DNA from 2 places in the Pseudarthrobacter sp. SL88 genome. Region 2 is predicted to be linked to the other one. Evidence: riboswitches for the same ligand, from Rfam matches in the RefSeq annotation. Region 2 holds a riboswitch; the other holds the start of a gene.
The links. A riboswitch is a leader RNA that binds a small molecule or an ion and turns the genes downstream of it on or off. The one in region 2 is predicted to bind S-adenosylmethionine.
Positions count from the first base shown of each region.

Region 1: linked by a shared signal. The riboswitch ahead of OVA06_RS06225 (aminotransferase class V-fold PLP-dependent enzyme) and the one ahead of OVA06_RS00350 (DUF1737 domain-containing protein) in region 2 are both predicted to bind S-adenosylmethionine.

Region 1 covers NZ_JAPPRD010000001.1:1,352,967-1,357,153, reverse strand. The annotation lists gene aroA (3-phosphoshikimate 1-carboxyvinyltransferase) at 1-182, shown strand, start outside; gene rsgA (ribosome small subunit-dependent GTPase A) at 166-1,281, shown strand; gene hisN (histidinol-phosphatase) at 1,343-2,155, shown strand; SAM riboswitch class IV at 2,317-2,430, shown strand; gene OVA06_RS06225 (aminotransferase class V-fold PLP-dependent enzyme) at 2,469-3,887, shown strand; gene OVA06_RS06220 (class I SAM-dependent methyltransferase) at 3,965-4,187, shown strand, end outside.
Region 2 covers NZ_JAPPRD010000001.1:83,962-88,148, forward strand. The annotation lists gene OVA06_RS00340 (O-succinylhomoserine sulfhydrylase) at 1-1,017, opposite strand, end outside; gene OVA06_RS00345 (rhodanese-like domain-containing protein) at 1,018-1,428, opposite strand; gene OVA06_RS00350 (DUF1737 domain-containing protein) at 1,425-1,703, opposite strand; SAM riboswitch class IV at 1,717-1,831, opposite strand; gene opgC (OpgC domain-containing protein) at 2,071-4,187, shown strand, end outside.

The sequences.
Region 1 (4,187 bases), 1.3 Mb from region 2:
CCGGGGCAATCCTCGGCCTCGCCGTCGAGGGGGTCCAGGTGGAAGACATCGCAACGACGGCCAAAACCATGCCGGACTTCCCGCGGCTGTGGACGGGCATGCTCGCGCAGCAGGGCACGGCCCCTGCCACACAAGGCTCCGAAAACGGAGCGGGAGGTTCGGCCGGTGCCGCGGAGGACTGACTCCTGGGACGAATCCGACGTCCGGATCCGGCCCAACAAGAAGGGCACCCGGCCGCGCACGAAGGACCGCCCCAGCCACGACGACGCCGTAACAGGCCGCATCATCACCGTCGACCGCGGGCGCTACACCGCCGTCGTTGACGAAGACTCCGGCGATGAACGGACAGTCATTGCCGCGCGCGCGCGGGAGCTGCGCCGGAACCCGGTGGTTGCCGGCGATTTCGTCTCCCTCGTCGGCGACGTGTCCGGGGATCCCAACACCCTGGCGAGGCTCGTCAAAATCCAGGACCGCAGCACCCTCCTGCGCCGCAGTGCAGACGACACTGACCCCGTGGAACGTGCCGTCGTGGCCAACGCCGACCAGCTGGTGGTAGTGGTGGCAGCAGCCAACCCCGAGCCCCGCACAGGGTTCATCGACCGCGCCCTCGTGGCAGCGTACGACGCCGGCATCGAGCCGATCCTGCTGGTCACCAAAGCGGACGTGAAGGATCCCGGCGAGTTCCTGGCCAACTACACGCACCTTGACTTCCCGGTCATCATCAGCCGGACCGCCGACCTGAAGGCGTCAGGCATTGACGCGCGCTCCGATGACGGGTTGTCGGCCCGGCTGGACAGTGACGCTGTTGCCGGGCTCAGGGCCCACCTGGGCGGCAAGGTCACTGTGATGCTGGGGCACTCCGGCGTCGGCAAATCCACCATGGTGAACGCCCTGACCGGTGCGGAACGGGCCACCGGCGGTGTGAATGCGGTAACCGGACGGGGACGGCACACGTCGTCGTCGGCCCTTGCCCTGCGCCTGGCCGACGCCCCACCCGGCAGCTGGATCATCGACACCCCCGGCATCCGGTCATTTGGCCTTGCCCACGTGGATCCGGACCGGATCCTGAGGTCATTCCCGGATCTTTCGCCGGGCACTGATGATTGCGAACGCGGCTGCAAGCACACCGCCGCTGCCGTCAACTGCGGGCTCGACGCCTGGGTGGCCGGCGGACACGCAGGACCCACCGGTGAAGCGCGCCTGGCTTCGCTCCGGCGGCTCCTGGGCACCGATCCCAGGATGGAAGCCCAGGAGGCCAAGGAGCTCGGCACCATCAGCTGACAGCACCAACCGGCACGGCCGACCTCCCGGCAGAAACGGCGCCAGACGGTAGTTTGGAACCATGATCCAACCCGCTTCGACCTATAACGACGACCTGCGCCTGGCCCATGTCCTGGCCGACTCCGTGGATGACCAGACCATGAGCCGCTTCAAGGCGCAGGACCTCCACGTGGAGACCAAGCCCGACCTGACGCCGGTCACCGATGCGGACAAAGCCGCCGAGGAAGCCATCCGCGGCCAGCTCTCACGTTCCCGGCCACGCGACGCTGTGCTGGGCGAAGAGTTCGGCAGCACCGGCCACGGCTCCCGGCGGTGGATCATCGATCCCATCGACGGCACCAAGAACTTCGTCCGCGGAGTTCCCGTCTGGGCCACGCTCATCGCCCTCGTTGATGAGGGCGAGCCGGTGGTTGGCGTTGTCAGCGCACCCGCCCTGGGTAAGCGGTGGTGGGCCGCCAAAGGCATGGGGGCTTACATGGGCCGATCCCTTGCGTCGGCCACCCGGCTCCGGGTCTCGGACGTTTCCACCCTGTCCGACGCCTCGCTGTCCTATTCCAGCCTCGGCGGCTGGAAGGAACGCGGCAACCTGGACGACTTCCTGGGCCTGACTGAGGACGTCTGGCGCACGCGCGCCTACGGCGATTTCTGGTCCTACTGCATGGTGGCCGAAGGATCGGTGGACATCGCCTGCGAGCCCGAGCTGAACCTTTATGACATGGCCGCCCTCGTGCCCATCGTGGTGGAGGCAGGCGGCCGCTTCACTTCGCTCGAAGGTGAGGACGGGCCGTTCGGCGGGAACGCCCTGGCCACCAATTCCATCCTGCACACCGAAGTGCTGCACCGGCTCAACCCCGGACTGGACGACCTGCTGTAAGCCGGCCTCCTTCCGAACAATCGACCGCGGGCGCCTCCAAAAGGGGGCGCCCGCCGTCGTATTCTTCGGAGAAAGTCCCGTTTCCAGGCCGCGCGTAACAAAAGCCTTAACAATCCCCCCGGCTTCGGACCGGGCCGCCTGATGTTCTATGGTTTTATCCAGGTCACGAGTGCCAGCGCTAAACCCCGGTTTGCTGGCCGGCAACCCTCCATTCGCGGTGGGGTGCCCCGGGTGACGACCAGGCCGGTCCGGAGCGGATGCGGCAAGCGCGGATTCCAGCACAGCCGGAGTCCTGTCCTGAAGTGAGGTCTCCATGACTACTGCCGTCGAATCCCCCATTACCGCCATCGCCGCCGGGAACGTTCCTGACGAACGCCTGGCCGCCGCCGGACGTCCGCTTTCAGCGGTTACAGGCGCCGAAATCCTGGCCCCGTTGATCTCCGGCGGGCACGTCCGCTACGCCAACCTTGACTACGGGGCCTCCGCCCCGGCCCTGACCGTGGTGTCGGCCTACCTCAACGAGATCCTGCCGTTCTACGCCAGCGTCCACCGCGGTGCCGGATACGCATCGCAGATCAGCACTTCGGTCTACGAGAACGCGCGCAACATCGTCCGCGAGTTCGTCGGCGGGCGCCCCGACGATTCCGTGATCTTCACCAGGAACACCACCGATTCCCTCAACCTGCTGGCCGGCTGCCTCCCCGGCACCGACGGCGAACCCGCCGGTGACGTCCTCTACCTGGACATCGAACACCACGCCAACCTGCTGCCGTGGCAGGGTGTCCCCCACCGGAGCATCGTCGCCGCAGACACGATCGCCGGGACCATCGATTCCGTGCGCACCGAGCTTGAGCAGGGCGGCGTCAGCCTCCTGGCCGTGACCGGCGCCTCCAACGTCACCGGCGAAATCCTGCCCATCAGGGAGCTTGCCGCCCTCGCCCACCGTCACGGTGCGCGCATCGTGGTGGACGCGGCCCAGCTGGCGCCGCACCGCCGCGTGGACATCAGCGCCGACGACGTCGACTACCTTGCCTTCTCCGGGCACAAGCTCTACGCACCGTTTGGCGCGGGTGTCCTGGTGGGCCGCCCGGACTGGCTCGACGCCGGAACTCCGCACCTCGCCGGCGGTGGCGCCGTCAAGGAGGCAAAGCTCGACGGCGTCAGCTGGGCCATCGGCCCGGCCCGCCATGAGGGCGGCTCCCCCAACGTACTGGGTGCGGCTACCTTGGCGCGGGCAACACAGGTTATCGCGAGCCTGGACCAGGACCGCTGGCACGCCCACGAGTCGGCCATCCGTTCCTACCTGGTGGAAGGCCTGCAGGCGATCGACGGCGTCACGGTGCACCAGATCTTCAAGGACACCGATCCTGACAAGGACACCATCGGGGTGGTGAACTTCTCTGTGGCGGGTTACGACGCCGGCCTGGTAGCCGCCTACTTGTCCGCCGAACACGGCGTGGGACTCCGCGATGGCCGCTTCTGCGCCCACCCGCTGCTGAAGCGCCTGGGGCTGCCATCGGGATCGCTGCGGGCAAGCTTTGGAGTGGGCTCCCGGCTGGAAGATGCCCAGCGGCTCCTCGCAGGCATTGAAAAGCTCCGCCGGGACGGGCTCGGCTGGGACTACGTGGTCGATGCCGGCCGATGGGTGCCGGCCAACGACACCAGGACCTACCCCCACTGGGCACCGAACACCCCGGGAACGGCCGGCGCAGCGCCCTGCATCGACGACTGACCGCCGGGAGCCGGCACCCGGATGCATGCTGTAAATTCGGACGGTACCCGCAGGGAATCAGCTGAAGGAGGCCGCACGTGGTTCGGGGTGGGCCCAAGCTCGATCACGGGCGGCGCCGGGAGCTCGGCCAGAGCTTCCAGGACGGCGGCAAGCACTATGACAAGGTCCGTCCGGGGTATCCGGCGGAGTCGGCACGGTGGCTGGTGCCCGCAGGCGCCCATGATGCGCTCGACGTCGGCGCAGGGACAGGCAAATTCACTGACCTGCTGCTGGCGCTCGGATTGTCCGTAACCGCCGTCG
Region 2 (4,187 bases):
GACCCGCAGCGCGTCCAGGAGTGCGAAGGCGGCCTCCTTGCCGGAGCGGCCGCCCGACGGTGCCAGCTCAAGGGTGAGTACCGTGCCGCCGGCCTTCATCTGCTTGGCCGCGAGCCCGTACTGCGGGTGGGACTTCAGGAGCGGATACTTCACCCAGCTGACGGCGGGCTGCTGCTCCAACCATTCCGCGAGCCGCAGCGCCGTGGCCGAGGAGTGGTTGACGCGCAGTCCCATGGTCTCCAGGCCCTTGGTGAGCACCCAGGCGTTGAACGCGGACAGGGCGGGCCCGGTATGGCGCATCAGTTGCTTCACGGGACCGTCAATGAATTCCTTGGTACCCAGGATGGCCCCGCCCAGCACCCGGCCCTGGCCATCGATGTGTTTGGTGCCGGAGTACACAATCACGTCCGCCCCCAGCTGGCCGCAGCGCTGCAGCAGCGGAGTGGCGAAGACGTTGTCCACCACCACCGTGGCACCCGCCGCGTGCGCAAGTTCGCTGACCGCCGCGATGTCCACGATTTCCTGCATGGGATTGGAAGGAGACTCGAAGAAGACAGCGGTGGTGGGCTCTGACAGGGCGGACCGCCACTGGTCCAGGTCAGGGCCGTCGACGAAGACGGTCTCCACGCCCCACCGCGGCAGGATTTCGTTGAGGATCACGAAGCAGGAGCCGAACAGCGAGCGGGCAGCCACTACCCGGTCCCCGGCAGCCAGCAACGCGCCGAGGGCCGTGAAGACGGCGGACATGCCGGACGCCGTCGCAAAGCATGCCTCGGTGCCCTCCAGCAGGCGGAGGCGTTCCTGGAACGTGGCCACCGAGGGGTTGCCGTAGCGGGAGTAGACGAAGCGTTCGTCTTCGCCGGTGAAGGCGCGTTCGGCAGCGGCGGCGGACTCGTACACGAACCCGGAGTTGAGGAAAATCGCCTCGGACGTTTCCTGGAAGTTGGTGCGGTCCAGTCCGCCGCGGACGGCCTGGGTGTCAGGGCTCCAGCCGGCGGCATCTTCGTTGAAGGTCACTTAGTTCTTTCCGAGGTTGGTGGGCAGGCCGCGGTTCTTCCAGCCGTTGACGGTACGTTCGCCGTAACGGTCCGGTTCGCCTTCGAAGCCTTCCAGGACGTTGTAGGAGATGAAGCCCGCCCGGGTTGCCGCTGTGGCCGCCGCGATGGAGCGCTGCCCGGAGCGGCACAGGAACAGCAGTTCGGTGCCGCGGTTCTCCGGGCCCTGCTGCTCAAGGTCGGTTATGAATTCCGGGTTGGGAATGCCGCCCGGAAACGTCCACTGGATGAACAGGGGATCGTTGTCCGTGGCCTTGGTGTCCGGGATGCCAATGTGCGCCCATTCGCCCTCAGTGCGGACATCCACCAGGATGGCGCCCTGCTCCAGTTTGGCCCAGGCCTCCTGGGGTGTCAGGTCTCCTGCGTAGCTCATGCATGGCCCTCGCCGTCGAATTCGGGTTCTTCAGTGGCGGATTCCAGGTGGTCCACAGCGGTGGCAACGGCGGCGTCCGCGGAGGCGATGGCTGCCGGGAGCACCACGGCCTGGGCTACGATGACGCTGCTGCCGTTGAAGGTCACTGCCGGGCTGCCGTGCAGCACGTACCCTTCCGCCAGGGCAGCCGAGATCCGCTCGCAAAAGGCGCGGTCGTCCGGGCCGCTGATCAGGCGGTAGGACAATTTCTCTTCAGGGACAGGTGCGTCAGACATGACGGATCTCCTTCTCTCACGCTTGCAGCTCGAATCGGTCGATATGCCGAGTATTCACCTGAGGCACCCCGCCGTGGAAGGAGGGTTGCCGACCGGCCAGTCAGGGCTTGGCGCCGGTACTCATTACTCCCCAAAAACGTAACACCTGCCGCCGGGAGCCGCACCGCCGCCGTCGTCATCTTCCGTAACTGAACCGGAAACACAGGGTCACAGGCGTGCCGGGCGCTTTCCGGACAGCGCCCGACGGCGGCATTGCCGCAGGTGGGCGGGTTTTACGCTGCTTCCTGCATGCATTCCCGGCGGGCTTCGACCGATAAAGTACAGGTGGGGCCGCTGCCCCATCAGGTCTTCGGCACCGGGGGGTTCCATGAGCATGCGTACATCCGCGCGACGACGCACCAAACCTTCGGTCCAATCGTTCCGCGCGGGCGCGTCGAGGGTGTGGACATTCCTTGCCGTTGTGCTTCTGGCAGCGAGTGCCGTGGTGCTGTCCGCAGGCGCCGCCAGCGCCGCCGACCTTAACCCGGACGAGGGAAAACCCCTGCTGGGGGCGGTGCTGGAGTGGGGTGAAGATTCCGCTGCCGGTTTCGCCGAACGGCTTGGAGCATCTCCCGCCGCCTACGGCCACGACCTCGCCCTGCCGTACCGCCCCTCGGAGCAGAACAACCTCCGGGGCTTCCTGGAGCAGGCGTCACTCCAGGGTTCGCATGCGATGTTCACTGTGAAGCCCACTGTGCCGCTCGACCAGATTGATGAAGCTGCCGCAGCGTCCTTTGCCGGGGAAGTGCGGCGGCTGACATCGGGTTTCACCGGGCAGGTGCTGATCCGTTTTGCCCCGGACATGAATGCCAGCTGGGTGGAATGGGGCCAGCAGCCCGGTGCGTACCGCAACGCCTTCCGTGCCGTGTCCGCCGCCTTCAAGACGTCCGACGGCGGCCCGCTGATGGTGTGGGAGCCGTACCTTGGCAAGGACTATCCCTTCGCCCGGAGCCGGAATGCGCCCGCTCCCGGCAGCGGGGGCTTCGCTTTGCTGGACACCAACGATGACGGAACGTGGGACGGGGCGGACAGCGCCTACGAACCCTACTATCCCGGCGATGACGCCGTGGACTGGGTGGGCCTGACCGCTTTCCACGACGATACGGCCGGCGGGGCGGCGGTGAACACGGTGCCGCGGGCAGGCGAGCTCCAGGAGATGCTCACCGCCTCCGGCGGGGAAAACTTCTACAGGGACTATTCAGCCGGCCGCAGCAAGCCGTTCATGCTGCAGACCGCTGCCTTCTACAGCCCCGCAGCCGGCGGCGCCTCCGAGGTGGACGTCAAGGCCGGCTGGTTCGACCAGGTGGTGGGGGCCGCCACGTCCACCAACTTCCCGAAGACCGCCATGGTGGTGTGGGACGAAAGGACCAGCACCCGGGACACGGGTGTAGCGAGCATCAGCTGGTTGCTGACCGGCAACTCCACCGTAGCCGCGGCTGCCCACGCCCGGCTGAAGGATTCGTCAATGGTGACCGGACCCGTCACGGAGGTTGGCGCCGGCGGCAGCTATGAACGGGCCAACACACTGACGGGCGCCGCGGCCTGGACTGTGGGAGCGGCGCTGATCCTCCTGTTGGCGGCACTGTGGCAGATTCCCCGCAGGGTTAACGCCGCCACGGCATGGGGCTACGGCGACCCCTCCAAACGGGATTCCCGGGTGGACCTGCTCCGCGGCATGGCCATTGTCTTCGTGGTGGTCAACCACCTGGGCATGACATCGCTGTTCCAGCTGCTGACCCAGGAGGCAGTGGGCTTCGTCAGCGGCGCCGAACTGTTCGTGTTGTTCTCCGGGCTGGTGGTGGGCATGGTCTACGGGCCCCGCGTCCGCGAGGATTTTGGCACCGTGCTGGACCTGACATCCCGCCGCGCCGGCAAGCTGTACCTGACGGCGCTGGTGGTCCTGGTTGGCGTCTTCCTGGTGTCCTTGCTTCCCATTTTCCGGACCGAGGCCCTCACCACCTTCGTGGACCAGGGGACCGGAGGGGCCGGGCACCAGGGGGCCGGCCGTACCTACGACCTCTATGCGGGGATGGAATCCCTCTTCCAGTTCCCGGTGCCGCCGCAGGTGCTGCCTGCCGTCCTCCTGCTGCAGTTCGGCCCCTGGCAGTTCAACGTCATGGGCCTGTACGTGGTGCTGCTGCTGGTCAGCCCGCTGGTCCTCGCCGCGCTCAGCCGTGGGAAGGCCGTCTGGGTGCTGGCCGCAACGCTTGGGCTCTACGCCGTCGGCTCCATCACACGCTTCCGGCTCTTGCCGTCGCAGTTCGAGGATTCGTTCCCTCTGCTTGTCTGGCAGGTGCTGTTCGTCATCGGCCTCGTGGCCGGCTACCACCGGCGGACCATTGTGGCGTGGCTGTCTGCCAGGACCTGGCTGGTAGTGGCATGCACCGCCGTCGCACTGCTGTTCGCGTTCCTGTCCTGGGGCAACCCCTACCTGGCCAACGGCTT